DNA from 3 places in the Bacillus sp. AMCV2 genome. Region 2 is predicted to be linked to each of the others. Evidence: riboswitches for the same ligand, from Rfam matches in the RefSeq annotation. Region 2 holds a riboswitch; each other region holds the start of a gene.
What was found. Region 2 has a riboswitch for thiamine pyrophosphate ahead of tenA (thiaminase II). Riboswitches for the same ligand answer to the same signal wherever they lie in the genome.

Region 1 (9,775 bases), 360 kb from region 2:
AAGATCAGGCTAACACAGAAAAAGCGGCAAAAGCGGCTGTTAAAAAAGCGAAATCGAAGAAGCTGTCTGCCGCTAAGACGGAATATCAAAAGCGTTCTGCTGTTGTGTCATCTTTAAAAGTCACAGCCGATGAATCCCAGCAAGATGTCCTAAAATACTTGAACACCCAGAAAGATAAAGGAAATGCAGACCAAATTCATTCTTATTATGTGGTGAACGGGATTGCTGTTCATGCCTCAAAAGAGGTTATGGAAAAAGTGGCGCAGTTTCCCGAAGTGGAAAAGGTGCTTCCTAATGAGAAACGGCAGCTTTTTAAGTCATCCTCCCCATTTAATATGAAAAAAGCACAGAAAGCTGTTAAAGCAACTGACGGTGTGGAATGGAATGTAGACCAAATCGATGCCCCAAAAGCTTGGGCACTTGGATATGATGGAACTGGCACGGTTGTTGCGTCCATTGATACAGGTGTGGAATGGAATCATCCGGCATTAAAAGAGAAATATCGCGGATATAATCCGGAAAATCCTAATGAGCCTGAAAATGAAATGAACTGGTATGATGCCGTAGCAGGCGAGGCAAGTCCTTATGATGATTTGGCTCATGGAACCCATGTGACAGGCACGATGGTGGGCTCTGAACCTGATGGAACAAATCAAATCGGTGTAGCGCCTGGCGCAAAATGGATTGCTGTTAAAGCGTTCTCTGAAGATGGCGGCACTGATGCTGACATTTTGGAAGCTGGTGAATGGGTTTTAGCACCAAAGGACGCGGAAGGAAATCCCCACCCGGAAATGGCTCCTGATGTTGTCAATAACTCATGGGGAGGGGGCTCTGGACTTGATGAATGGTACAGAGACATGGTCAATGCCTGGCGTGCGGCCGATATTTTCCCTGAGTTTTCAGCGGGGAATACGGATCTCTTTATTCCCGGCGGGCCTGGTTCTATCGCAAATCCGGCAAACTATCCGGAATCGTTTGCAACTGGAGCGACTGATATCAATAAAAAGCTCGCTGACTTTTCTCTTCAAGGGCCATCTCCATACGATGAAATAAAGCCGGAAATATCTGCACCGGGCGTTAATATTCGTTCATCCGTTCCCGGTCAGACATATGAGGATGGATGGGACGGCACATCAATGGCAGGGCCGCATGTATCCGCTGTTGCTGCACTGCTGAAACAGGCGAATGCCTCACTTTCTGTTGATGAGATGGAGGATATATTAACCAGCACGGCTGAACCGCTCACGGATTCAACATTTCCTGATTCACCGAATAACGGATATGGCCATGGTCTGGTGAATGCTTTTGATGCTGTATCCGCTGTTACAGATGGTTTAGGGAAAGCGGAAGGACAAGTTTCTGTAGAGGGGGATGACCAAGAGCCTCCTGTCTATCAGCATGAGAAAGTAACTGAAGCTTATGAAGGTGGCAGCCTGCCATTGACTTTGACAGCTGAAGACAATGTGAGTGTGACATCTGTAAAGCTGTCCTACAAGCTTGATCAAGGTGAATGGACAGAAATAACGGCTAAACGAATCAGCGGTGATCATCTAAAAGGAACGTATCAGGCAGAGATCCCAGACATAAAAGGAACTAAACTAAGCTATAAGTGGATGATTCACGATTTTGGCGGTCATGTCGTTTCGTCTGACGTATACGATGTAACAGTGAAACCAAGCATCACGGTGGGATATAAGCAGGACTTTGAAACTGCACCCGGCGGCTGGGTTGCGAGCGGAACAAATAATAACTGGGAATGGGGAGTTCCGTCAACTGGCCCAAATACAGCAGCATCCGGAGAAAAAGTATATGGAACGAATTTGACAGGAAATTATGCCAACTCAGCAAACATGAACCTTGTTATGCCTCCTGTTAAAGTACCTGATTCAGGAAGTCTGTTCCTTCAATTTAAAAGCTGGCACAATTTAGAGGATGATTTTGATTACGGCTACGTTTTTGTTTTGCCTGAGGGTGAAAAGAATTGGGAGCAGGCTGGTGTCTATAATGGAAAGACATCAAGCTGGACGGACGAAGAAATTGATTTATCGGCTTATAAAGGTCAAAACATTCAAGTGATGTTTAACCTTCAATCAGATGAAAGTATTAACAAAGAGGGCTGGTACATTGATGATGTAGTGCTTTCTGACAAATCAGCCGGAAAAACAGTCAAAAAGAATAAGCTAGGCGTCGAAAAGCCGTCTGGAAAGCAAAAGAAAAAGCCAGTGAATCCGAAAAAAGCTAAGCCATCTCTAAATACAGCTGTAAAAATGGAGAGTAAAGATATGCAGCCTCAAGTTTTGCCGCTCAGGGCACAAGTCAGTGTAGTGGAAACAGGAAAATCAACATATTCAGATCAATCCACAGGGCAGTACACGCTGAAGCACAAAGCGGGAGACTATACGCTTATGGCAGAAGCATATGGTTATCAGTCGAAAACACAAAAAGTATCTTTAAAGACGGATCAGACGACACAAGCTAATTTTACGTTAGAAGAGATGAAGAAGGGCACATTAAAAGGCACGGTCATCAATAAAACGACAGGAGAGCCGGTAAAAGGCGCTTCCGTTTATGTTGTAGAGGATGCTGCGGTGGAACCGGCTATGACAAACGACAAAGGTGAATATACGCTGGAGGCCTATGAAGGCGCTTATACGATTAAAGTCGCTGCACCGGGTTATTACAGTGATGAATTTTCCGTTGAGTTAAAAGGTGATGTGACAAAAGAAACTGTACTGAAGCCTTTCGTCGGTTATCCGGGTGAAATTGCATATGATGACGGAACGGCGGAGAATGCCAATTCCTATTTTGCTGCCGGTAACGGATGGGCGGTCAAAATGACGCTCGCTGACGGCAAGGACAAAGGCATGCTTACAGGAGGGCTGTTCAGATTCTGGGATACAGAGTTCCCTGATCCCGGCGGCACAGAGTTTAAGGTTGAGGTATACGATGCTACAGGAAAAGACGGAGCACCGGGCAAGAAAATTGCAGGGCCATTTAACGCGGAAGCACTTCGCAATGGCGAGTGGACTAAGGTAGATCTCAGTTCAAAAGGGATTATGGTCGATAGAGACTTTTATCTCGTGTATATCCAGTCGAAACCTGATCCGTATTCACCTGGACTGGCAATGGATGAAACCGGCAAAAATTCCGGCCGCAACTGGCAGTATATAGGTGGACAATGGGAGCCGGGTGACGAAGCAGACGGCAACTATATGATTCGCGCATTAGTTAATTATGAAGCTGCTGTACCTGAGATTACTTCACCGACAGACAAATCATACACAAATAAGGATAGCGTCACTGTAAAAGGAAAAGCTTCTCCTGGTACAACGGTACACATTTATAATGGAGAGAAAGAAGCAGGAGAAACGAAAGCTGCTGCGGATGGCACGTTCCATGCAGGCATCACACTCAACAAGGGTGAAAATGAGCTGACGGCAACTGCATCAACTGACAACGGAACAACGGATGCCTCCAGCCCAATCACGGTCACGCTTGATCAAGAAAAGCCTGAATTAACGCTGGACGCTCCAAAGGATGGCGGGAAAACAAATAAAGAAACGCTGACTGTCAAAGGGGCTGTATCCGATGACAATCTGAAAGACGTCAAGGTGAATGGCAAAAAAGCAACAATAACTGATGGTTCATACTCAGCCCGTATTCTTTTGGAGAATGGAAGCAATGAAATCAAGGTGATTGCTACAGACTTAGCAGGCAACAAAACGACGAAAAAGGCTGTCATTGATGTCAACTTTGACAAGCCTATCATTTCCGGCCTAATTCCGGGAGAGGATAAAAACTTAAAAGCCGGTGAATCTGTGAAAATCGCTTTCTCAAGCGCTGAGGATTTAGATGCAACGTTTATCATTCGTATGCCGCTGACAAATGCAAGAGCGAGTGTGCAAAACGCCACCGAACTCCCGTTAAGAGAAATTTCTCCGGGAAGATATGAAGGCTATTGGACAGCCACTTCTTCTATTAAAGCAAAAGGAGCAAAAGTAGAAGTGATCGTACGAGATGATTATGGAAATGAAACAAGAAAAACTGCGAATGGAAAACTTAATATCAACACAGAAAATTAAGTGGAAAAAAGCTGCCGTCATTGGCAGCTTTTTTATATATCCTCTCATTACAATTCCTCGACAAATTAAGCAGATTTCCCTGAAAAATTGTATTTTCCTCTCAACATTAATTGACAGACTTTCCCACAGAGCTTGCTTTATACTTATGAAGCAAGAAGGGGAACAGCGTGAGGCAAGAAAGAAAGGAGTCAGATGTGAAAATCTATTTAGATGTCATTTGGCTGTTAAACTTTTGTTTTGATGCACTTTTGCTTTTGCTCACGGCATTTATTTTAAAACGGCATGTGAAAAAAAGAAGACTGGTAGGCGGAGCGTTCATCGGTTCCAGTATTGTCCTTTTGATGTTTACTCCTTTTTCGCCGATTGTTGAACATCCGGCTGGGAAGCTAGCTTTTTCAGTTGTGATTGTGGTGGTGACATTTGGCTTTAAAAGATTTCGGTTTTTCTTTCAAAATTTGTTTTCCTTTTATTTTGCCACTTTTTTAATGGGGGGAGGAATTATCGGAGCCCATTCTTTGCTGCAGTCAAATTCTATTGTTCAAAACGGTGTCATGATTACCAATCAAACAGGGTTTGGAGACCCGATCAGCTGGTTGTTTATTGTTGCTGGCTTTCCAGCATTATGGTTTTTTTCTAAAAGAAGAATTGAAGATATTGAAACAAAAAACATTCAATATGAGGAACGAGTCAGCGTGCAGGCAGATTTGGGCAGCCAAACACTTCATGTCAGAGGCCTGATTGATTCCGGTAATCAGCTGTACGATCCTCTTACAAAAACGCCGGTAATGATCATTTACATTGATAAACTGGAGCCGATTTTCGGAACAGCCGAAACGATGATCATTCGAAACACAGACCCATTGGAAGCCATCGAACAGCTCGATGATTCCTTTCGCTTTTTAGATAAAATGAGGTTGATTCCATACAGGGGAGTTGGTCAGCAAAACCAATTTTTATTATGCGTTAAACCGGATCACGTAACGATTATGACAAAAGAAGAAATGATTTCTGCAGATAAATGTTTAATCGGCATCAGCACAACAAAGCTGTCGGCAGATGGAGAGTTTGACGCGATTATTCATCCGAAAATGCTTTCGGGCAAGGCTGTCAAACACGTTTCATAATGTTCGCAAATGTCCGTTACTTATCATACTCAAACGGCGTGACATTTAGAAGGGAGAGGAAGATGAAAAAACTGAAATTACGGTTGACGCACCTCTGGTATAAGCTGCTGATGAAACTTGGGCTGAAAAGTGATGAAGTCTATTACATAGGCGGGAGTGAAGCCTTGCCGCCTCCATTATCTAAAGATGAGGAGCAGGTTTTGTTAATGAAGCTCCCAAACGGCGATCAGGCGGCGCGCGCCATTCTAATTGAACGCAATTTGCGTCTGGTCGTATATATCGCCCGTAAATTTGAAAATACGGGAATTAATATAGAGGATTTAATCAGCATCGGTACCATCGGTCTAATCAAAGCTGTGAATACATTCAATCCAGAAAAGAAAATCAAGCTTGCTACCTATGCCTCCCGGTGTATAGAAAATGAAATCCTGATGTATTTAAGAAGAAATAACAAAATCCGTTCAGAGGTTTCCTTTGATGAACCGCTTAATATTGATTGGGACGGCAATGAGCTTTTGCTTTCTGATGTGCTCGGCACTGACGATGACATCATCACTAAAGACATAGAAGCTAACGTCGATAAAAAGCTTTTGAAAAAAGCGCTTGAACAGCTTAATGAGAGAGAAAAGCAAATCATGGAGCTGCGGTTTGGGCTTGTCGGTGAAGAAGAAAAAACCCAAAAGGATGTAGCGGATATGATGGGGATTTCTCAGTCTTATATTTCGCGGCTTGAGAAAAGAATTATAAAAAGGTTGAGAAAAGAGTTCAACAAAATGGTGTAAAAAATTTTATGGTTAGAACCCCTTGATTTTACAGGGATTTCCTGATTTCGACAGTTTTTCGGTCTGAGTGCAGTGCATATTTTTCCCACCCAAGGAGATACTTAACGTTGTACAGCAGCTCCTGTAGGGAGGGAAAAAAGTGTCGAGAAATAAAGTCGAAATCTGCGGGGTGGATACCTCCAAATTACCAGTACTCAAGAATGAAGAGATGAGAAAGCTGTTTAGGCAGCTGCAGGATGAAGGCGATGATTCAGCAAGAGAAAAGCTTGTAAACGGGAACTTGCGTCTTGTCTTAAGTGTCATTCAACGATTTAATAACAGAGGGGAGTATGTTGATGACTTATTTCAAGTCGGCTGCATCGGACTAATGAAATCCATTGATAATTTTGACCTAAGCCACAATGTTAAGTTTTCAACATACGCTGTACCTATGATTATCGGAGAGATCCGCAGGTATTTACGCGATAATAACCCGATCCGTGTATCAAGATCACTCCGGGACATCGCTTACAAGGCGCTTCAGGTAAGAGAGCGGTTAATCAGTGAGACAAGCAAGGAGCCGACTGCAGAAGACATCGCAAAAGTTCTTGAAGTACCGCATGAGGAAATTGTATTTGCGCTTGATGCCATCCAGGATCCGGTTTCTCTATTTGAACCGATCTATAACGACGGCGGAGACCCGATCTATGTGATGGACCAAATCAGTGATGAGCGCAATACAGATTCACAATGGATTGAAGAGCTGGCTTTAAAAGAGGGCATGAGAAGGCTGAACGATAGGGAAAAAATGATTTTGAGAAAGCGGTTCTTCCAAGGGAAAACCCAAATGGAAGTCGCCGAGGAAATCGGAATTTCTCAAGCGCAGGTGTCCAGACTTGAAAAAGCGGCTATCAAACAAATGAATAAAAATATTCATCAATAATGAAAAGCCTTTAAAACGATGTTGTTTTAAAGGCTTTTCTATTGATTACGGATGGTTTACGTTTTGGAAAAAGTAAGGTATCCTAGTTCGTACAAAGTTTTATGAAAATTAAAACAATTATAAAAGGTAATAAAGAGGAGGACCACGATGATTTTGCAGCTTGACAATGTCTCACTAAAACGGAATGGGAAATGGATACTGAGAGATATTCATTGGAAGGTGGAAGAAAAGGAAAATTGGGTGCTTTACGGCCTAAATGGCGCCGGGAAGACAGCGCTGTTAAATATGCTTTGCTCATATTATTTTCCAACATCAGGCGAGATGCAGGTGCTTGGCCATGAATTTGGCAAAACAGAGCTTGGGGAAAAGCTCAGACGTAAAATTGGCCTCGTCTCAGCAGCTCTTCAGCAAAAATTGTATCCGGCAGATTCAGCCTTTGAAATTGCTTTGAGCGGAGCTTACGCTTCGATTGGGTTATATGAAACGCCAAGTAAGGAAACCAGGGAAAAAGCGATTGGTTTGTTAGAGGACTTGGGAGCAATTGAATATGCCGATCGCCGCTATGAAACCCTTTCTCAAGGGGAAAAACAAAGAGCGTTGATTGCTAGAGCACTAATGGCCGATCCGGAGTTGCTGATACTGGATGAACCAGTCACAGGGCTGGATTTTATTGCCCGGGAAAAGTTGTTAGATACGATTACATACATTGCAAACAAAGAAAATGCACCATCTATCCTTTATGTGACTCATCATGCTGAAGAAATTTTGCCTGTCTTTGATAAAGCCCTTTTATTAAAACAGGGAGAGGTCTTTGGATCCGGAGAAATAAAGGAAATGCTTACTGATCAAGTACTTTCCGCTTTTTTTGATACGCCAATCCATGTATTATGGAATCAGGATCGGCCGTTTTTAACAAGAGCTGAGCCGATAACGAATGCCTGACAAACATATATAGATTCATCCTAGGGGTGCTTTGCGAAGCTGAGAGAGACTTTGTCTCAACCCTTTTGACCTGATCTGGATCATGCCAGCGGAGGGAAGCGGTGAAAAGCGGAGTACATCGGACTCCGTTTGTTTTTATTAAGCCGTTTCATCACATTTGAAACGGCTTTTTTGATTTTAAAGAATAGGAGCGGATTTACATTGGATCAACAAATAGACTCTTTGCAAAAAAAAGTGGAAGAACAAAAGGAGGAGCTTATTCAGCTTGCTAAAACACTGATTTCTTATCAAACACCCGCTCCGCCTGCAAGAAATACAGAGGGCATTCAGTCATGGATTGCGGGTTTTTTAAATGAATTGGGATTCTCGATCGACAAATGGGATGTGTACCCTGGAGATCCCAATGTTGTAGGGAAGCTAAAGGGAACAGATTCAGCAGATTATTATAGCCTGATTATCAATGGTCATGTAGATGTGGCAGAGGTAAAAGAGGATGAAGAATGGGAGCACAATCCGTTTCATCCAATTGAAAAAAACGGTCTCTTAATCGGGCGAGGCGCTTCCGATATGAAGGGCGGAATGGCTTGTGTGCTGTTTGCTGTCAAATTAATTCGTGAAGCCGGCATTGAGCTTCCCGGTGATCTGATTCTGCAATCGGTTATTGGAGAGGAAGTTGGAGAAGCCGGCACACTTGAATGCTGCAAGAGGGGCTACCACGCTGATTTTGCAATTGTCGCGGATACGAGCGATATGCATATTCAAGGCCAAGGTGGTGTCATTACAGGCTGGATCGAAATCAAAAGCAGTCAAACATTTCATGATGGAACGAGACGGAATATGATTCACGCAGGCGGAGGAACATTCGGAGCAAGCGCAATTGAAAAAATGGCAAAAATCATTGCGGGGCTCGGTGAACTTGAGCGCCACTGGTCCATTATGAAAAGTTATCCCGGTTTTAAACCAGGCACAAATACGATTAACCCGGCAGTTATAGAAGGCGGCAGACATGCGGCTTTTATAGCGGACGAATGCCGGCTGTGGATCACAGTCCATTTTTATCCGAATGAAACCCATGACCAAGTGGCAGCGGAAATAGAAGATTACGTCAATCGGCTGAGTGACAGTGATATTTGGCTTAGGGAAAACCGCCCTGTATTCAAGTGGGGAGGCTCATCCATGATAGAAGACAGAGGAGAAATTTTTCCGGCATTGGAAGTTGACCCTGGCCACCCAGGCGTCTTAGCGTTAACTGCCTCTCATGAGAAAGTGAAACGGGAGTGTCCAATTATTGACGTTTCTCAATCAGTTACAGATGGCGGGTGGCTGTATGATGCCGGTATTCCATGCGTAATATACGGTCCTGGAGATCTGCACAATGCACACTCCGTGAACGAGAAGGTATCGATTGAGCAGCTAGTAGAGTATACAAAAATTATACTCGATTTTATCATCAGCTGGTGCAGCCGGAAAAAAGAACAATGACATGAAAATTTCTTCTTGCTGACAAGGTTCAGCCTGCCCGTTCATATACTTGAACAAAAGGACGGAAAAAGGACGTGATGGAATGATCAGCATTTCAGAATTTCAGGTAAAGGATGTCGTCAATGTCTCAAACGGAAAAAAGCTGGGGAGTATTGGGGATATTGATATCAATGTGACTACTGGAAAAATTCAGGCGATCATACTCGGAGGAAATGGGAAAGTTCTCGGATTTTTTGGAAAAGAAGAGGAATTGGTCATTCCATGGCGAAATATAGTAAAAATCGGGGAAGATGTAATCTTAGTCCGATTAAGTGAACCACATGCATAAACCTGCTTGTCTGCCGCAGATTGGCAAATGCCGGAAGTCTCGATTCTTCCGGCACATTTCATTTAGAAATATGCAAATCGGCGCTCAACGAATGCAGTAAGATGTGGTAAAAT
Region 2 (9,775 bases):
TTTCTTGCCGGCGGTGCTTTTTCCTCCGCTTTGGCAGCATTATGGACAGCTTCCGGTTCTTTCTCAGGCTTCCGGGTCTCAAGTGCAGGCTCTTCCTTTTTTTCTGCTTTCGGGGGCTCGTGTTCGACGGTTTCTTCTACGGCCTGCGGCTCTGCTTTCTGTTCCTCCTGGCTTTTTATGTTCTCTGGCTCTCTCACCTCTTGTGTTTGCTGACTCACTGGTTCGGCTGCAGGCTTTTGGTCTTCTTGCAGGACATCCTGTGCCACGGCTTCCTCCTGCTGCTTCTCATGGTAAACCGGCTTTTCCTCAGCTTTTGGCGGAGCAGGTTTGTCGGCCTTTCTTTTGATGACAATCTCCTGCATGGATGACCTTGTAGTTTCTGCATAATCCGGCTGAACAATATACATGAGCGGTTTTTTATCCGCGTTTCTTTTCTTATTAGACATCTTCATCCCTCCGATTGTGTCATATTCTATCTATATGACAGAAAGCTGAAAATCAGAAGAAATAAAAAAGCAATCCCTATTCGGGATTGCTTGATATAGTTCCAGCTTAGCGGGCAGTGATATGGAAACCTGAATCAACGTGAAGATTTTCACCTGTAATCCCGCGGGACATATCGCTGAACAAGAACGCAGCTGTATCGCCCACCTCTTCAGGTGTTGTCGTGCGGCGAAGCGGTGCACGCTCTTCGATGTCTTTTAAGATAGAGTTGAAATCGCTGATGCCTTTAGCAGATAATGTTCTGATCGGGCCAGCAGAAATGCTGTTGACGCGGATATTTTCTTTTCCTAAGTCAGCAGCTAAATATTTCACACTTGCATCAAGAGAAGCTTTTGCTACACCCATGACGTTGTAGTTTGGCATCACAAGCTCTCCGCCAAGGTACGTCAAAGTGACAATGCTTCCGCCTTCAGTCATCATCGGGCGTGCCGCTTTGACAACAGCAGTCAGAGAATATGAGCTGATGTTATGAGCCAAAAGGAAGCCGTCACGATTTGTGTTTAAGTATTCGCCGACAAGTTCTTCTTTGTTGGCAAACGCGATACAATGCGCGATACCGTGGATTACACCGACCTGCTCCTTAATGCTTGCGAAGCAAGTTTCGATTTCTGCGTCGTTTGTTACATCGCAAGGAAGGATAATGGAATCATTGCGGTCTAACGTTCCGGCAAGCTCGTGAACGGATTTCTCCAGGCGTTCACCAGCGTATGTGAAAATCAAACGTGCGCCCGCTTCATGTAAAGAACGCGCAATGCCCCAGGCGATGCTGCGTTTGTTGGCTACCCCCATCACAACAATGTTGCGGCCTTCAAGTGAAAAATTCATATGTATAAAGCCTCCTATATTTAATAAAGACATAGTATTAGTACCTGATCTTAATTCCTATCATATCATAACCTTGTCCAGATGAAAAGCGCATACCGTAGCAAACGCAAAAGAGATCACCATCAGCTGGTGATCTCATCGGCTTGTATTTAAGCTATTTCGTTTAAAAGCGAAATGGTTTGTCGGCCCGTGTCCCGACCCGATGCCAAGCGTATTTTCCACCGCTTCGCGGACAAAGTTGGCCGCAACCTCAAATGCCTGATGGATGCTGTCTCCTTTAGCCGTTTGGGCCGTTAAAGCCGCAGCAAAGGTGCAGCCTGTGCCATGCGTATGCTTCGTATTGATATAAGGATGGGTGATTTGCATAAACATGCTGCCATCAAAAAGAAGGTCAGTAATGTGATTGTCCTCAGGCTGGTGCCCGCCTTTGATAATGACATGCCGCGCACCCATCTTGACGAGCTGCTCCGCTGCTTTTTTTCGGTCATCCAGCGAGCTGATTGTCATTCCTGTCAGCGTTTCTGCTTCCGGGACATTCGGCGTAATCGCGTAGCTTCTTGGAATGAGCAACTCCTTTAAGGTGGCAACTGACTCATCACGCAGCAAGGATGCCCCGCCCTTTGCGATCATAACCGGATCAACAATTACACGATTGAATCCGTACTCGTCAATTTTTCTCGCCACTTCTTCAATCATGTCGGCATTCCAGAGCATTCCCGTTTTTACTGCATCCGGCCTCAAATCCTCAGCAACAGCGTCAATTTGCTGTCTCAACGCCTCTACAGTCAGCGGATGCACCCCATGAACGCCAAGCGTATTTTGAGCGGTTACCGCCGTAATCGCAGACATTCCGAATACATCAAGCTCTTGAAAGGTTTTAATATCAGCCTGTATCCCCGCGCCGCCGCCTGAATCTGATCCGGCGATTGTCAATGCTTTATATATACTCACTACACTACACTCCTTTTATTACCCGATCCATTTATGATAAATGGATTTTGCCCGGGCAACATCATTTGTTCCATGGATCAAAGCTCTGCCGTCCCGGAACAGCACCATTTTCATATCATCCGAGCGGCAAGAAATTAAATACGGGTTCGCAGCTACTTCAAGCCCGGCCTGTCTCAGCTGACCGGCAAGCGCTTCAAGATCCGCTTCTTTTGTAACAGATGATCTGATCTGCACCGTGTTCCTGCCGCACAATACAGCCGCTTTTGTTTGATTTTCATATGACAAAAACGGAAAATCCTTTGTGCCGCAGCTTGGGCATGCGTCATGTTTGAGACTGGCCGCTCTCACTTCTGACCGCTCGTTTTTCCACAAGTCAAAGGAGCGCAGCACCGGCTCGCACTCCTCTCCCGTCAGCAGCTTCAACGCATCTGTTACCTGAAAGACTGCTACCTGCAAAACAGCCGGACTGATGATGCCGGCTGTGTCACATGTTGCTCCGCCAATCGGAAGTGTATCGAGCAAGCAATGCAGGCAAGGAGTAGAACCCGGCACCACGGTAAAGGTGAGGCCGTAGCTCCCTACACAGGCACCGTAAAGAAAAGGAATCCCTTCCTTTACCGCAGCATCATTTACGATCAGGCGGGTTTCAAAATTATCAGCCGCATCCACAATAATCGATGCATCCCTAATCAGCTCGAAGATATTTTCTGCTGTCACATCCATGACAAGGCCGGTCACATCAACATCGCTGTTAATCGAACGGAGACGGCGCTCCGCAGCGGCTGCTTTCGGCATTTCTTTTTTGACATCATCTTCTGTATACAGCTGCTGGCGCTGGAGGTTGCTCCATTCCACATAATCTCTGTCGGCAATTTTCACAGAGCCGACTCCCGCTCTCACCAGCATTTCTGCACTGGCTGTTCCGAGCGCGCCGGCGCCGATAATCACGGCGCGCGCTTCTTTCAATTTTTTCTGGCCGGATGAGCCGATCGGAGCAAACAGCTTCTGCCTTGAATACCTGCCCGTCATACAGGAAGACCTTCTCCCGGACTGCTTGCCGTTCCGTATTGCTTAAGCGGGATTCGGCCCGCCTCATAAGAAAGGCGTCCTGCTTCCACCGCGAGCTTCATGGCACGAGCCATTTTCACAGGATCGTCAGCGCCCGATACAGCCGTATTGAGCAGTACGCCATCCGCTCCAAGCTCCATTGCGTATGCCGCATCTTTAGGCGAGCCGATTCCAGCATCCACGATGACCGGCACTTTCGCCTGTTCAATAATAAATGACAGATTCAAAGGATTTAAGATTCCTTGTCCCGATCCAATCGGAGATGCACCCGGCATGATGGCATGAACGCCGAGCTCTTCCAGCTTTCTCGCCAGCACAACGTCATCCGACGTGTACGGGAGCACAATAAAGCCTTCTTCAAGAAGCTGTTCAGACGCTTTTAATGTCTCAACAGGGTCAGGCAGCAAGGAACGGCTGCATCCGATGACTTCAACTTTAATCATGTCACAAAGGCCTGACGCTTTTGCCAGCCTTGCAATCCGAACCGCTTCTTCAGCAGTACTGGCGCCCGCTGTATTCGGCAAAAGCGTATATTTGGATAAATCAAGCTGTTCCAGAAAATTCGGCTGAGATGCTTCAAAGATGTTCATTCTCCTTACAGCAAATGTTAAAATATCAGACTCAGAAACAGCTACTGCTTCCTTTTGAATGTCAAACGATGGGTATTTCCCCGTGCCTAGCAGCAATCTTGATTGAAATGATTTTCCGCCAATCGTTAACATGCTCATCCGCCTCCTACAAAATGGACAATTTCAATGACATCACGATCACAAAGCTCAACCTCGTGATAGCGTTCTTTCCCGATTATTTCTTTATTTCTTTCCACGATAACGATTTTATTTTCAAGCTGATACGACGCCAGCAGGTCTTGAATTGTACCTGTGTCTTTTTCCCACTTCACGTCTTTACCGTTCAGCTGTAGCATCATATCTGAACCGCCTCCTTGCGATCAATTCGGAATGCGTGCAGCCAGTCTTGGTTGACCTCTTTATTCATGATGAGATCACTGATCAAAGCGCCCGTTGCGGGAGCAAGCAGGATGCCATTTCTGAAATGACCAGCCGCAAATAAAATACGGCTGTCCTCAGGATGTCTGCCGATGTACGGTTTTCCATCCTTTGTTCCCGGCCGGAGTCCCGCCCAAAAACGATCCACCTTCATATTCTGTATAGCCGGCAGCATCGTTTTTGCTTTTTTCATAACCGATTCCAATCCGCCAAGATCTGGTGTTTCACTCCAGTCCCCCGGCTTCATTGTCGCGCCGACAACCAGTCTGCCGCTTTTTCTCGGTACGATATAGCAATGGTCATGATAAAGCGTTTTTGTCAGCGGGATATCATCATTCCAAACGGACAGGCACTCCCCTTTTACAGGGAGAAAAGCATTGTTCAGTCCGAGCTGTTTAAAAAACATTCCGCTCCACACCCCGCTGGCAACGACAACATGATTAGCCCATACGTCTCCACTAGGGGTCTTGATGGACAGGGCTTCACCGTCACGTTCGACATGCAGGACGGGCGTATGCTCAAAAATCTCCGCCCCAAGCATTTTTGCTGCTTTCACATATGCCTTGCAAACAAAATAAGGCTCCACATGCACATCATCCTGAATAAAAGATGCACCAAAGATGTCACCTGACGCATACGGCTCTTTTTCTAACACCTCTTCTTTTGAATACCAGCTGACAGAGTCCAAATCGTCCATCTGTCTCAGCTGCAGCACATCTTCTTCAGAAAATGCAAGCTTAAACATACCGCCGTTATGCTGCCTGATATCCACACCAGATAATGCATAAAGCTCTTCTCCAAGACCTTTGTACAGACGCTGACTGTGCATGGCGAAATCAAAAAACGCGTCACGTTCCTCGCATTCGGCATGGGCGCCCAGCATTCCGGCAGCGGCACTTGTCGTTCTGCTGCCCATTGTTCCGCTTTCAAACAATGCGGTGCTTTTGTTTTCCTTTGCCAAATGATAAGCAATCGCGGAACCGATAATTCCGCCTCCAATGACAACTGCATCATAATGCCTTTTCATAGCGCATCTCCTTTAGCTTGCGGGAATATCGTCTGGCAGCTTCCAAAGGGTCAGCGGAAGAAAAAATTCCCGACATGACAGCGATGCCATCTGCTCCTGCTTGTTTTACGTCTCTTAATCTGTCTGGCGTCATTCCGCCGATGGCAATAACCGGGATGGAAATCCGCTGTTTAATATCTGACAGCAAAGACACACCTCTGCCTTCAAGACCCTTTTTGCAATCTGTTTCAAACACATGGCCGAACAACACGTAGTCTGCGTCTTCCTTTTCTGCTTGAACCGCTTCCTCCAGTGAATGCACGGACCGCCCGATATGAAGGTGAGGAAATCTGGCTCTTACCTGCTTCGGCGAAAAGCTGCTGCTTGGCAGCTGCACGCGATGAATCGTAGAAAAAAGCGCAATATCCACGCGCCCGTTCATCACCAGTTTTCGTTTATCTATACCGCCTTCAAAAATAAGCTCGAGCAGTTTCAGAATATCTGCCGCCGATTTTGAGCGTTCCCGAATGTGAATAAAATCAACTTCATTCTGAATCGAAATGATGGTTCTCGCTAGCTCTTCTACCGGCTTGCAGTTATCCGTTATGGCGTGAAGCTCCACATTCCTCCACCTCTTTTATGCCGCGCTCCGACCAGCCTTCTTTTTGATAGGCCATTCCCCAAAATTGATATTCATAGAAGCTGGAGATGACAAAATTCTCTTTCATCTTGGCACGCACTTCCTCCGTGCTGTTTTCCGCCAGCTCATCAAAGCGGTTGATTTGCTCCTCAACCTGTTGTCTAAACCAGTCACCGCCGTACGTCCCAATCCACTTTTGATAAATCGGATGCCCAGGATCGCAATGCAGCAATTTCTCACCAACCTCGTAATAGAGCCAGTAGCATGGCAGCAAGGCCGCTAAGATTTCAGCGAAATTCCCACTCAAAACCGAACGGTACATATGGGATGTATAAGAGTACGCCGTAGGAGACGGCTTAAACGCCTTACGCTCTTCCTCGCTGATTTCCAACAGCTCGGCAAACTCGCGATGAAGCGCCATTTCCGCCTCATATGTACCTTGGGCATGGCTTGCCATCCTCCCCGTTGTAAAAAGGTCCTTCGCATAAGCTGCGCCAAATGACTGCACCTTTGCAAAATGCGTTAAGTAATAGGAATCCTGAAGTACGTAGTATTTAAAACGGTCAATCGGAAGCGTTCCGTCACCGATTCCTTGAACGAACGGATGGACAAAGCTCCCCTCCCACCATTCTGCGGCTGCGCTGCGGCATTCTTCTGAAAACTTCACAAATCATTCCCCCTCTGAAAATAAAAAAACCACTTTCCCGCAAGGAAAAGTGGTTTGGAATTGGCATAGTAAAATAACACAAATACCGCTCCACTTCCCTACGCAGGTCTGAACCTGTTCAAGTTATGAGGGTCTAAAAGTCACACTTTTATCTCAGTCCTTATGAAGGACACCCCTAGTGGTTAAACGAATACATATTGAATTGTTCTGCACCTCTATATTAACACGAATCCTTATTTGGTCAAGATTTATCCTTCCAATGTTTTCTTAAGATCCGTTACGTACCCCCGAGATCCGGTGACAATTAAGCGATCTCCCAGTTTCAGCCTTGTATCCCCATGAGGAACAATGCTGTCCACACCTCTGAAAATCCTGACAAAGATGACGTCACCTGTTAAAGGGAATTCCCGTAAAATCACACCGTCGTATTTACTGTTCTCCATATTAATTTGATACAGTGAAGACTCCTGGTTCGTGAGCAGCTTCATGACGCCAGGCGCTTCAATCAGTGCGCGAAGCAACGTTTTTGTCGACAGCAGAATAGAAAAGATGCTGATTCCCTGCTCCTTCAGAGCTGCTTCATGCTCCGGTGATCCTACGCTTGCAATGACTCTTTCTGTGCCTTTTTCTTTTGCAAGTAATGCAATGTCTGCATTCATATCTTCATTTCCTGTCGCCACAACGAGGATATCCGTTTCAAAAATGCCGAGTGATTCAAGCGTCTCGTGTTCATAGTCAGAAATTGTTTCAACAGCAAACACTGATTCTGACAGCTTTTCCTCTGCATTCTCTTGGTAGACGTGTACAACACGCACGTCATACTCTTCCTCTGGCAATTCGAGTGTAACAGGCAAAGTCATTTGATTGGCGCCGATGAACGTAATCGTCTTTTTCTCCTCCGGCTGCTCTTCCCGTTTGTATAATTTTTTAAAACAGATCGGCGTAAAAATACTTGCAATGACGGCTACTAAAATTAGCGCTCCTGACATATTTGCACTGATCACGTGAAGCTGCTGGCCGATTGTTGCAGCGGCAATCACGAGCGAAAGCGTTGATGTCAGCAAGAAACCAGACGCGAAAATGGTTCGGTTATCATACCACTTCTTTAAGTACATGACAGGAATGATTTTGCTGACTAACAGCGCCAGCAGCAGGAGCGGAATCATGATTAAAATTGTTTTATCCTGAAAAAGAGTCCAAATATCCAGCTTCACACCGACCATCACAAAGAAAATCGGTATTAAGAACCCATAACCAAATGAATCCAGCTGCTGAACAAGTTCTTTGTTTGGCGAAAGCAGGGAAACGAGAACCCCCGCTAAGAAAGCGCCGAGAATATTTTCCGCCCCAAGTGATTCAGACAGGGCAACGAGTACAATAATTAACGTAAAAATGGCACGCGTCCCGATCTGGATCGTCCCTTTTGACATGGACTGAACAAAAGAGCGATGTTTAAAGACCCGGCCGAAAAAGTATAGCACCACTCCGGCCGCAAACAGAATCATCAGGAGCCACATGTTTCCGCTGTCCTCTCCGTATAAAGAAGAAAAAACAGCAAGAAGAATCATCGTGGCCAAATCAGCAATAACAGCAACAAGCAAAATAATCTGCCCGATATTTGAATTCATGATCCGTTCTTCTTTTAATGTTGGAACGACAACGCCTAACGATATCGTTGAAATAATCAGGGTCATTAAAAAAGCATTTTGGATAAATCCAGCCAAGACGAACCCATAGGACAAGAGCAATGATAAAATAAAAATGCCGACAAAAATAATAGATGCCGCAGCAAACGTATTAGGCGCTTCCTTGCCGTTCGGCAGGAACTGCTTTTTCTTCCCTTTCTCAAACGATGAAAAATCAATTTCAAGCCCGCTTAAAAACATTAAAAAGATAAACCCAAGCATAGAAAGTGTCTGGAGCCAGGTGTCACCCTCCACAACTAAATTAAGGCCGCTTTTCCCAATAATCAGCCCCATAATGATTTCAGCAACAACAACCGGGATGCTGAGTTTAAACCGATGCAAAAGGATGGGTGTCAAAAATGCAACGATAAGTACAACAACTAAAGATGCGACAGATGTATGCGCCATAATAAGAACCTCCTTCTTTAGATCAGGGTTATGCCAGTTCTCACTCAAAGAACAAAACCTCATTTTTAAAAAACATAACGCGATTTTAACAAGGGTGATGATGAAAAATAAAGTAATATGGTCTTAATCCTGTTTAGAAAATGATTCTTCTATAATTTGCACATAAAAGCTTGTGATGACTCACAACACTTTGCTTCATAATAAATAAAACAATCGGTAAGGAGGATACCGCATGGCTTACGATATCATCAGCGATATTCATGGCTGCTATGACGAAATGACTGCATTAATCCAGAAGCTTGGCTATACAATCAAAAATGGAGTACCTGTCCACGAAGAAGGCAGGGTGCTTGTTTTTGCCGGAGATTTAACTGACAGAGGGCCTAAATCGATAGAGGTCATCCGATTTGTAGCAGGCGCTTACGAAAAAGGCGCTGTACGTTATGTCCCGGGAAACCATTGCAATAAATTATATCGTTACTTAAAAGGAAATCCGGTAAAAGTGATGCATGGTCTCGAAACAACAGCGGCAGAGCTTGAGGAACTTTCCAAAGATGAGAGAAAAGCAGTCAGTGAACAGTTTATGAAGCTGTACGAAACAGCGCCGCTTTACGACATCTTACATAATGGAGAATTAGTTGTCGCCCATGCTGGCATAAGAGCTGACGATATCGGCAAATATACCCGCAGAGTGAAGGACTTTGTGCTTTACGGTGACGTGACGGGTGAAACATATCCGGACGGCAGACCCGTCAGACGTGATTGGGCGGCAGCCTATAATGGAAAGGCTTGGGTGGTATACGGTCATACACCTGTGAAAGAGCCTCGGAAGGTCAATCGCACCATCAACATTGATACAGGCTGCGTGTTCGGAAATCAACTGACAGGCTTTCGCTTTCCAGAAATAGAAACCGTCTCTGTTCCAAGCTCCCTGCCTTACGACGAATCAAGATTTCGCCCCATATAAAAAAGGAGAGAATCAATGATTCTCTCCTTTTATCAGTTTTCTCATGT
Region 3 (9,775 bases), 1.8 Mb from region 2:
AGGAAGCGTGCTTGATTATGAAGCGGCAGATGGGAAAAAACCGCTGGAAAACCGCATTCCTCCGCTGACGACAATTCCCACTACAGCTGGAACAGGATCAGAAGTAACCCAATGGGCGGTTATCACAGATGAAGAAAGAGAATTCAAATTCAACACGGGCGGTCCTCTGATTGCAGCGCACTTGACCATCATTGATCCTGAGCTTCATGTTTCAATGCCTCCTCATGTAACAGCTATGACGGGAATTGATGCGCTCGCCCATGCTATTGAATGCTATACAATGAAATTTGCACAGCCAATCACGGATGCAGTTGCCTTAATGGCGATTGAGTATGCCGCTCATTACATTAAGAGGGCATTTGCTGACGGAGAGGATCTGGAAGCAAGGTACGGAATGGCGCAGGCTGCGATGCTTGCCGGTCTTTCTTACGGAAGTGAATCAGCGGGCGCGGCTCATGCGATGAGCCAAACGCTTGGCGGTATTATCCCAGTCGCTCACGGCCAATGTGTAGCGGCGATGATGGGCCCTGTCATGGAATACAACTGGAAGGGCTATCCTGAGAAGTTTGCGCGTATTGCGAAAGCGTTCGGTATTGATACAAGCAAGATGACAACAGAAGAAGCTGCGAAAGCATCTGTCAATTGGATGTATGATCTGGTCGAAGATTTAGAAGTGCCGACTTTAGAAGAGCAGGGAGTATCACCTAATATGATCGAACGCTTGTCTAAAGAAGCAATGAAAGATCCGCAAACCTTCGGAAACCCTAGAGATTTAAATGAAAAAGCATACAACTGGATCTACAAACGCTGCTTTAACCTTACGCCTAAAACGGTATAATCAAAATCCCGCTCCTTTACAGAGCGGGATTTTTTGGGATAATGAAGCATAGGTGGAAATTTTAGATAAGAAGGAAGGTGCCAGCTGATGTGGAAGCGTATGACTTCAAAAGCGGAAGGCTTATATATCGCAGATACAGAAAGCTTCGTAACAAAGCAAATGGACAAGCTTGATTTTGATTATGGCGGCATCCCCGGCGACTTGCATTTTGGCCTGACCAAAAAAGCGGGAGCCAGAGAACCAATGTTTTCAAGAGGGACTGAAATTTTTAACCGCAGACAAATTTCAATTGTTTCAATAGAGGAATGCAACGAAATCGCTTTAAAAATGGGAGTGCCGAGGATTTTGCCGGAATGGCTCGGGGCGAATGTGGCAGTCAGCGGTATGCCAGATCTTACTTCATTAAAAGAAGGAAGCCGGATTATTTTTCCGAGCGGAGCGGCTCTGCTGTGTGAGGGCGAAAATGATCCGTGTATCCAGCCGGGAGAAGTCATTCAGTCTTATTATCCGGACCAACCGAAGCTGGCGCCGGCTTTCGTCCGCCACGCACTGGGCATTAGAGGGATTGTCTGTATTGTGGAAAGACCTGGTGCTGTTTACACAGGTGATGAAATAGAAGTTCATTCCTATCAGCGAAAAGTCAAACGAAAAGCAGAAAGGGTCTGATGAAATCAGGCCCTTTCTATCTTTTCTTTAATTTCTTTCATTTGGCTGAGGTGCCGTTTTTCATGATGGCCGATAAAATCGATCCACTGTCTGACAGTCAGCTCTTGAAACACAGGATGCGGAAGCACTCTTTCAAAATCTTCTTCTTTCAGAGAGGCAATCGCAGCAGTCAGCTGCTCTCTTACCACATCAAGCTCACGTTTCATTTGGCTGCCTGAAATAAAATCATGCGCAGGCTCAAGATGACTCGGGGCTTTCCGTTTATTATTTCTGTCCTGTGCTACCTCAAGCGGTTTTTCTTCAATTTCTTTAATCGGAGCGTCCTTTACACGTTCCTTCAACATTTTTTGTGCGGTCATATCGATTTTTTTCAAATGGTCAAGAACTTCCCGTATGCTCCATTCTTCAGCAGAAGGCTTTTGGTTCAGCTTTTCGTCAGAAAGTCCTTTCAATTCGTTCCACGTTTCTAATCTGGCTTCATTAAAGATACTCATCATATCTCCTCCTAAAATGACATTACCATATATATAAGCAATTATCATTTATAAAGCACTTCAAATGGGTTATTTGTCTTAAAATTTTGAAACTTTTCCCGTGGTGTCTCGTATAAATGGTAACGGCAGCCGTTCATCAATGCATTGATGAAGAAAGGATGAGGAAATTGGAGTTATTTGGAGTACCTATACAAACAATTTATCTTTATACGCTTATTATTGCGGGCAGCCTTACGCTGTTATTTCTGTTTTTCGGAGATGTATTTGCAGGGCTGCCGGAAGGCATTCCGTTTCTTAATCCGACATTAGTGCTCTCATTTTTCACATGTTTTTCAGCGGGCGGATATATAGGTGAACTCGTATTGCCTCTGTCAAGCTTGCTGATTGCGCTTTTATCTTGCATCCTTTCAATCATGCTGGTGGTATTGCTTCACATCTTTGTACTGGTACCATTATCATCTGCAGAAGAATCATTGGCATATAGAGAAGATGATCTCAGAGGAAGACTCGGTAAAGTGATTACAGCTGTTCCGGTTGACGGGTTTGGTGAAGTGGTCATAGAAGGGATAGGAGGCACCATTTCAAAGTCAGCGGTCAGTTTTGATAATCAGCAGATCAGTTACGGGACAACGGTGTTAGTCGTAGATATTAACAACGGAGTTCTTTCGGTTACTCCGCATGAACCCATTTAACATAAAAGGAGGAATTTGATATGACAATGCCGATTATAATGATCATCGGAGTTGTATTCTTTTTATTAATTGCACTAATAGCTGTGTTTATTACGAAGTATCGTACAGCAGGGCCTGATGAAGCGTTAATTGTAACAGGGAGCTATCTGGGGAATAAAAATGTTCATGTCGATGAAGGCGGCAACCGTATTAAAATCGTCCGCGGCGGAGGAACCTTTGTCCTTCCCGTCTTCCAGCAGGCAGAGCCGCTAAGCTTATTATCAAGCAAACTCGATGTTTCGACACCTGAAGTCTATACAGAACAAGGAGTGCCAGTAATGGCCGATGGAACTGCGATTATTAAAATCGGCGGTTCTATAGGAGAAATCGCTACAGCGGCCGAACAATTTTTAGGGAAATCAAAAGACGACCGTGAGCAGGAAGCGCGGGAGGTTTTAGAAGGCCACCTTCGTTCCATTCTCGGCTCAATGACAGTAGAAGAAATCTATAAAAACAGAGAAAAATTCTCTCAAGAGGTGCAGCGTGTCGCTTCACAGGATCTCGCGAAAATGGGGCTTGTAATCGTCTCGTTTACCATTAAAGATGTTCGTGATAAAAACGGTTATCTTGAATCATTAGGGAAACCGAGAATTGCCCAAGTAAAACGCGATGCTGATATCGCAACAGCAGAGGCTGATAAAGAAACACGAATTAAGCGGGCAGAAGCCGATAAAGACGCAAAAAAATCAGAACTTGAACGGGCGACGGAAATCGCTGAAGCTGAAAAACTCAATCAGCTCAAAATGGCTGAATTCCGCAGAGAACAAGATACGGCAAAAGCGAATGCCGACCAAGCATATGATTTAGAGACTGCCAGAGCGCGCCAGCAAGTCACAGAGCAGGAAATGCAGGTTAAAATTATCGAACGCCAAAAACAAATAGAACTAGAAGAAAAAGAAATTCTTCGCCGTGAACGTCAATACGACTCAGAGGTAAAGAAAAAAGCCGATGCAGACCGTTATTCTGTTGAGCAGTCCGCAGCAGCAGAGAAAGCCAAACAGCTCGCGGAAGCCGATGCCAAGAAGTACAGTATTGAAGCAATGGCAAAGGCTGAGGCGGAAAAAGTAAGAATTGACGGGCTAGCAAAAGCAGAAGCGGAAAAAGCGAAAGGAGAGACAGAGGCAGAGGTTATCCGCCTGAAAGGTCTTGCAGAAGCGGAAGCAAAAGAGAAAATTGCGGCTGCCTTTGAACAGTACGGGCAGGCGGCGATTTTCGATATGATTGTCAAAATGCTTCCGGAATACGCGAAACAAGCAGCGGCACCTCTTTCAAATATTGATAAAATCACCGTTGTCGATACAGGAGGAAGCGGTGAATCAAGCGGAGCAAACAAAGTAACCAGCTATGCGACGAACTTAATGTCAAGTCTGCAAGAAAGTTTAAAAGCATCCTCAGGAATTGATGTAAAAGAAATGCTTGAGAACTTTTCAGGAAAAGGAAACGTAAAACAAAGCATTAATGAATTAACAAATGAAATCAAAGAAGCCAAAACGATCCAAAAATCAGAGTAAGGAAAGGGCAGAACCGTATGGTAACTGTACGTGAAGCGAAGTTAGAGGATATAAAGGACATTGCAAAAGTGCATGTAGACAGCTGGAGGACAACATACCACGAAATTATCCCGATTGATTATTTAAACAGCCTGAACTATAAGGAATTTGAAGACAAATGGAAAAGTCGCTCGTTAAAGGGAGTATTTGTTGCTCAGGACGAAATGGGTTCAGTATTCGGCTTTGCTTCATTTGGACCTATTCGATCTGAACAAGAAGGCTATGACGGCGAGTTATACGCTATTTATCTTGTGGAAGAGCGCCAGCGGCAAGGTGCAGGCAGGGCGCTCTTAGCAAAAGGAGCGGAGTTTTTGCTTCAACATGGTTTTTCAAGTATGTTTGTTTGGGTTATTGAGCAGAATCCCTCGATTATATTTTATCAGGCCTATTCACCTGAAAGAGTAGCGGAGGACAACTTTGAAATTGACGGAGTAAGGCTGAAAGAAGTAGGTCTTGGCTGGCCGGATCTTTCAGCTTTAAAAACACTTCTTAACAGATAACGAACAATCCCCCAGCGGAATTCGCTGGGGGATTGTCACTTTTACGCTTTGTCACTTTTAAGCAAACGGGGTGCTGTCATAAATAATAAACATAGGACAATTGCACAAATAATGAATGAAGGAACCATGTAAGTCGCATTATAAGTTAAAGAATAAATCCATACCGGCGTTCCTTTTGGAGCAAAGCTGCCGAAAAACACAGCTCCTGAAATGACATGCGCGGCATAGCGCAGCAAACTGCCGATGAAAACTGCGCTGACCACTGAAACAATCAATTTCCCTTTTGTTTTTGATACAGCGGCTTTACGGACAGAAGAAGCGAAACAGCCGCTTATGCCGATTGCTGCGAAAGCGACAATGTAATCTAACAATAGCTGTACAGGATGTTGAGCAAACAAGTTTCCGATTGCTATTTGTACTAGACCTGTCAACAAACCTGTAGTAAGACCTGCTTTGACACCCCAGCGAAACGAAATTAAAAAGATCGGAATCATCATGATGGAGACCGAGCCTCCTTGAGGCATGCTAAGAAACATTCCTGAGACAATGTCTAAAATAACGGCTGCTGCTGTCATAATGGCAATTTCAATAAGGCGAACCAGTTGCTTAGATTGATTCATATCTATCTCCTTCCATTGACAGACAACCAAAAGGACAACAAAAAAGCAGCACGCGGAAGGATGAGAAAAGTTCCACGCACTGCTTTACGATCTGCAATTCATTTGACTTTGCCACATCCCTACGCCAGCGTTAACTAACAGGTTCAAAGGGTCAGAACGAAACCGCTCACTCTCAGCTTTAATGCTCCCCTTGTGGTCATCAGTATTTAGTTCGTTTCTACTATACAAGAAAACAAAAAAAACAACAAGATCACATGACTGATGTATATGTTCTTTTAAGAAAGTTATATGATACACACGCTTTAGAAATCATGGCGAGGATTATAGTTTATTTGTTTTATAGATTTTTTAAAAAAACTATTGCAATAAATAAATACAGGTGTTATATTATTAAACGTCGCTGATGCACAGCGGACACAAACTAGATGCTTCAAAACAACTTGAAAAAAGTTGTTGACAAAAAAGAAGCTGAATGTTATATTAGTAAAGCTGCTTCATTGAGAAGTAACGAAATGATCTTTGAAAACTAAACAAGATAAAACGTACCTGTTAATTCATTTTTATAAATCGCACAGCGATGTGCGTAGTCAGTCAAACTAGGACCTGCACGACGCAGGTCACACAGGTGTCGCCGCAGGATGCGGTGAACTTAACCTGTGATCCATTTATCGGAGAGTTTGATCCTGGCTCAGGACGAACGCTGGCGGCGTGCCTAATACATGCAAGTCGAGCGGACAGATGGGAGCTTGCTCCCTGATGTTAGCGGCGGACGGGTGAGTAACACGTGGGTAACCTGCCTGTAAGACTGGGATAACTCCGGGAAACCGGGGCTAATACCGGATGCTTGTTTGAACCGCATGGTTCAAACATAAAAGGTGGCTTCGGCTACCACTTACAGATGGACCCGCGGCGCATTAGCTAGTTGGTGAGGTAACGGCTCACCAAGGCGACGATGCGTAGCCGACCTGAGAGGGTGATCGGCCACACTGGGACTGAGACACGGCCCAGACTCCTACGGGAGGCAGCAGTAGGGAATCTTCCGCAATGGACGAAAGTCTGACGGAGCAACGCCGCGTGAGTGATGAAGGTTTTCGGATCGTAAAGCTCTGTTGTTAGGGAAGAACAAGTACCGTTCAAATAGGGCGGTACCTTGACGGTACCTAACCAGAAAGCCACGGCTAACTACGTGCCAGCAGCCGCGGTAATACGTAGGTGGCAAGCGTTGTCCGGAATTATTGGGCGTAAAGGGCTCGCAGGCGGTTTCTTAAGTCTGATGTGAAAGCCCCCGGCTCAACCGGGGAGGGTCATTGGAAACTGGGGAACTTGAGTGCAGAAGAGGAGAGTGGAATTCCACGTGTAGCGGTGAAATGCGTAGAGATGTGGAGGAACACCAGTGGCGAAGGCGACTCTCTGGTCTGTAACTGACGCTGAGGAGCGAAAGCGTGGGGAGCGAACAGGATTAGATACCCTGGTAGTCCACGCCGTAAACGATGAGTGCTAAGTGTTAGGGGGTTTCCGCCCCTTAGTGCTGCAGCTAACGCATTAAGCACTCCGCCTGGGGAGTACGGTCGCAAGACTGAAACTCAAAGGAATTGACGGGGGCCCGCACAAGCGGTGGAGCATGTGGTTTAATTCGAAGCAACGCGAAGAACCTTACCAGGTCTTGACATCCTCTGGCAATCCTAGAGATAGGACGTCCCCTTCGGGGGCAGAGTGACAGGTGGTGCATGGTTGTCGTCAGCTCGTGTCGTGAGATGTTGGGTTAAGTCCCGCAACGAGCGCAACCCTTGATCTTAGTTGCCAGCATTCAGTTGGGCACTCTAAGGTGACTGCCGGTGACAAACCGGAGGAAGGTGGGGATGACGTCAAATCATCATGCCCCTTATGACCTGGGCTACACACGTGCTACAATGGACAGAACAAAGGGCAGCGAAACCGCGAGGTTAAGCCAATCCCACAAATCTGTTCTCAGTTCGGATCGCAGTCTGCAACTCGACTGCGTGAAGCTGGAATCGCTAGTAATCGCGGATCAGCATGCCGCGGTGAATACGTTCCCGGGCCTTGTACACACCGCCCGTCACACCACGAGAGTTTGTAACACCCGAAGTCGGTGAGGTAACCTTTTAGGAGCCAGCCGCCGAAGGTGGGACAGATGATTGGGGTGAAGTCGTAACAAGGTAGCCGTATCGGAAGGTGCGGCTGGATCACCTCCTTTCTAAGGATATTATACGGAATATAAGACCTTGGGTCTTATAAACAGAACGTTCCCTGTCTTGTTTAGTTTTGAAGGATCATTCCTTCGAAACGTGTTCTTTGAAAACTAGATAACAGTAGACATCACATTCAATTAGTAACACAAGATATCACATAGTGATTCTTTTTAACGGTTAAGTTAGAAAGGGCGCACGGTGGATGCCTTGGCACTAGGAGCCGATGAAGGACGGGACGAACACCGATATGCTTCGGGGAGCTGTAAGCAAGCTTTGATCCGGAGATTTCCGAATGGGGAAACCCACCACTCGTAATGGAGTGGTATCCATATCTGAATTCATAGGATATGAGAAGGCAGACCCGGGGAACTGAAACATCTAAGTACCCGGAGGAAGAGAAAGCAAATGCGATTCCCTGAGTAGCGGCGAGCGAAACGGGATCAGCCCAAACCAAGAGGCTTGCCTCTTGGGGTTGTAGGACACTCTGTACGGAGTTACAAAAGAACGAGGTAGATGAAGAGGTCTGGAAAGGCCCGCCATAGGAGGTAACAGCCCTGTAGTCAAAACTTCGTTCTCTCCTGAGTGGATCCTGAGTACGGCGGAACACGTGAAATTCCGTCGGAATCCGGGAGGACCATCTCCCAAGGCTAAATACTCCCTAGTGACCGATAGTGAACCAGTACCGTGAGGGAAAGGTGAAAAGCACCCCGGAAGGGGAGTGAAAGAGATCCTGAAACCGTGTGCCTACAAGTAGTCAGAGCCCGTTAACGGGTGATGGCGTGCCTTTTGTAGAATGAACCGGCGAGTTACGATCCCGTGCAAGGTTAAGCAGAAGATGCGGAGCCGCAGCGAAAGCGAGTCTGAATAGGGCGCATGAGTACGTGGTCGTAGACCCGAAACCAGGTGATCTACCCATGTCCAGGGTGAAGTTCAGGTAACACTGAATGGAGGCCCGAACCCACGCACGTTGAAAAGTGCGGGGATGAGGTGTGGGTAGGGGTGAAATGCCAATCGAACCTGGAGATAGCTGGTTCTCTCCGAAATAGCTTTAGGGCTAGCCTCAAGGTAAGAGTCTTGGAGGTAGAGCACTGATTGGACTAGGCGCCCTACCGGGTTACCGAATTCAGTCAAACTCCGAATGCCAATGACTTATCCTTGGGAGTCAGACTGCGAGTGATAAGATCCGTAGTCGAAAGGGAAACAGCCCAGACCGCCAGCTAAGGTCCCAAAGTATACGTTAAGTGGAAAAGGATGTGGAGTTGCTTAGACAACCAGGATGTTGGCTTAGAAGCAGCCACCATTTAAAGAGTGCGTAATAGCTCACTGGTCGAGTGACTCTGCGCCGAAAATGTACCGGGGCTAAACGTATCACCGAAGCTGCGGACTGTTCTTCGAACAGTGGTAGGAGAGCGTTCTAAGGGCTGTGAAGCCAGACCGGAAGGACTGGTGGAGCGCTTAGAAGTGAGAATGCCGGTATGAGTAGCGAAAGAGGGGTGAGAATCCCCTCCACCGAATGCCTAAGGTTTCCTGAGGAAGGCTCGTCCGCTCAGGGTTAGTCGGGACCTAAGCCGAGGCCGAAAGGCGTAGGCGATGGACAACAGGTTGATATTCCTGTACCACCTCCTCACCATTTGAGCAATGGGGGGACGCAGGAGGATAGGGTAAGCGCGGTATTGGATATCCGCGTCCAAGCAGTTAGGCTGGGAAATAGGCAAATCCGTTTCCCATAAGGCTGAGCTGTGATGGCGAGCGAAATATAGTAGCGAAGTTCCTGATTCCACACTGCCAAGAAAAGCCTCTAGCGAGGTGAGAGGTGCCCGTACCGCAAACCGACACAGGTAGGCGAGGAGAGAATCCTAAGGTGATCGAGAGAACTCTCGTTAAGGAACTCGGCAAAATGACCCCGTAACTTCGGGAGAAGGGGTGCTCTGTTAGGGTGCAAGCCCGAGAGAGCCGCAGTGAATAGGCCCAGGCGACTGTTTAGCAAAAACACAGGTCTCTGCGAAGCCGTAAGGCGAAGTATAGGGGCTGACGCCTGCCCGGTGCTGGAAGGTTAAGAGGAGCGCTTAGCGTAAGCGAAGGTGCGAATTGAAGCCCCAGTAAACGGCGGCCGTAACTATAACGGTCCTAAGGTAGCGAAATTCCTTGTCGGGTAAGTTCCGACCC

Region 1: it holds a riboswitch for thiamine pyrophosphate, as region 2 does, so the genes downstream of both, ylmB (N-formyl-4-amino-5-aminomethyl-2-methylpyrimidine deformylase) here and tenA (thiaminase II) in region 2, are expected to answer to the same signal.
Region 3: it holds a riboswitch for thiamine pyrophosphate, as region 2 does, so the genes downstream of both, thiT (energy-coupled thiamine transporter ThiT) here and tenA (thiaminase II) in region 2, are expected to answer to the same signal.

What each region holds. Positions count from the first base shown of each region.
Region 1 covers NZ_JBVYIB010000002.1:1,593,476-1,603,250, forward strand. The annotation lists gene AC0OMA_RS08450 (bacillopeptidase F) at 1-4,082, shown strand, start outside; gene spoIIGA (sigma-E processing peptidase SpoIIGA) at 4,277-5,206, shown strand; gene sigE (RNA polymerase sporulation sigma factor SigE) at 5,269-5,988, shown strand; gene sigG (RNA polymerase sporulation sigma factor SigG) at 6,128-6,910, shown strand; gene AC0OMA_RS08470 (ABC transporter ATP-binding protein) at 7,058-7,852, shown strand; TPP riboswitch at 7,865-7,966, shown strand; gene ylmB (N-formyl-4-amino-5-aminomethyl-2-methylpyrimidine deformylase) at 8,054-9,334, shown strand; gene AC0OMA_RS08480 (YlmC/YmxH family sporulation protein) at 9,417-9,662, shown strand.
Region 2 covers NZ_JBVYIB010000002.1:1,236,062-1,245,836, reverse strand. The annotation lists gene cotO (spore coat protein CotO) at 1-452, opposite strand, end outside; gene fabI (enoyl-ACP reductase FabI) at 553-1,329, opposite strand; gene thiD (bifunctional hydroxymethylpyrimidine kinase/phosphomethylpyrimidine kinase) at 1,465-2,280, opposite strand; gene thiF (thiazole biosynthesis adenylyltransferase ThiF) at 2,299-3,309, opposite strand; gene thiG (thiazole synthase) at 3,306-4,076, opposite strand; gene thiS (sulfur carrier protein ThiS) at 4,073-4,273, opposite strand; gene thiO (glycine oxidase ThiO) at 4,273-5,382, opposite strand; gene tenI (thiazole tautomerase TenI) at 5,366-5,983, opposite strand; gene tenA (thiaminase II) at 5,958-6,668, opposite strand; TPP riboswitch at 6,747-6,855, opposite strand; gene AC0OMA_RS06510 (monovalent cation:proton antiporter family protein) at 6,917-8,761, opposite strand; gene prpE (bis(5'-nucleosyl)-tetraphosphatase PrpE) at 8,994-9,728, shown strand; gene AC0OMA_RS06500 (RluA family pseudouridine synthase) at 9,741-9,775, opposite strand, start outside.
Region 3 covers NZ_JBVYIB010000002.1:3,002,852-3,012,626, reverse strand. The annotation lists gene gbsB (choline dehydrogenase) at 1-838, shown strand, start outside; gene AC0OMA_RS15685 (MOSC domain-containing protein) at 926-1,504, shown strand; gene AC0OMA_RS15680 (DinB family protein) at 1,510-1,998, opposite strand; gene AC0OMA_RS15675 (NfeD family membrane protein) at 2,166-2,690, shown strand; gene floT (flotillin lipid rafts scaffold protein FloT) at 2,711-4,240, shown strand; gene AC0OMA_RS15665 (N-acetyltransferase family protein) at 4,258-4,779, shown strand; gene thiT (energy-coupled thiamine transporter ThiT) at 4,821-5,399, opposite strand; TPP riboswitch at 5,499-5,600, opposite strand; rRNA gene AC0OMA_RS15655 (16S ribosomal RNA) at 6,065-7,614, shown strand; rRNA gene AC0OMA_RS15650 (23S ribosomal RNA) at 7,785-9,775, shown strand, end outside.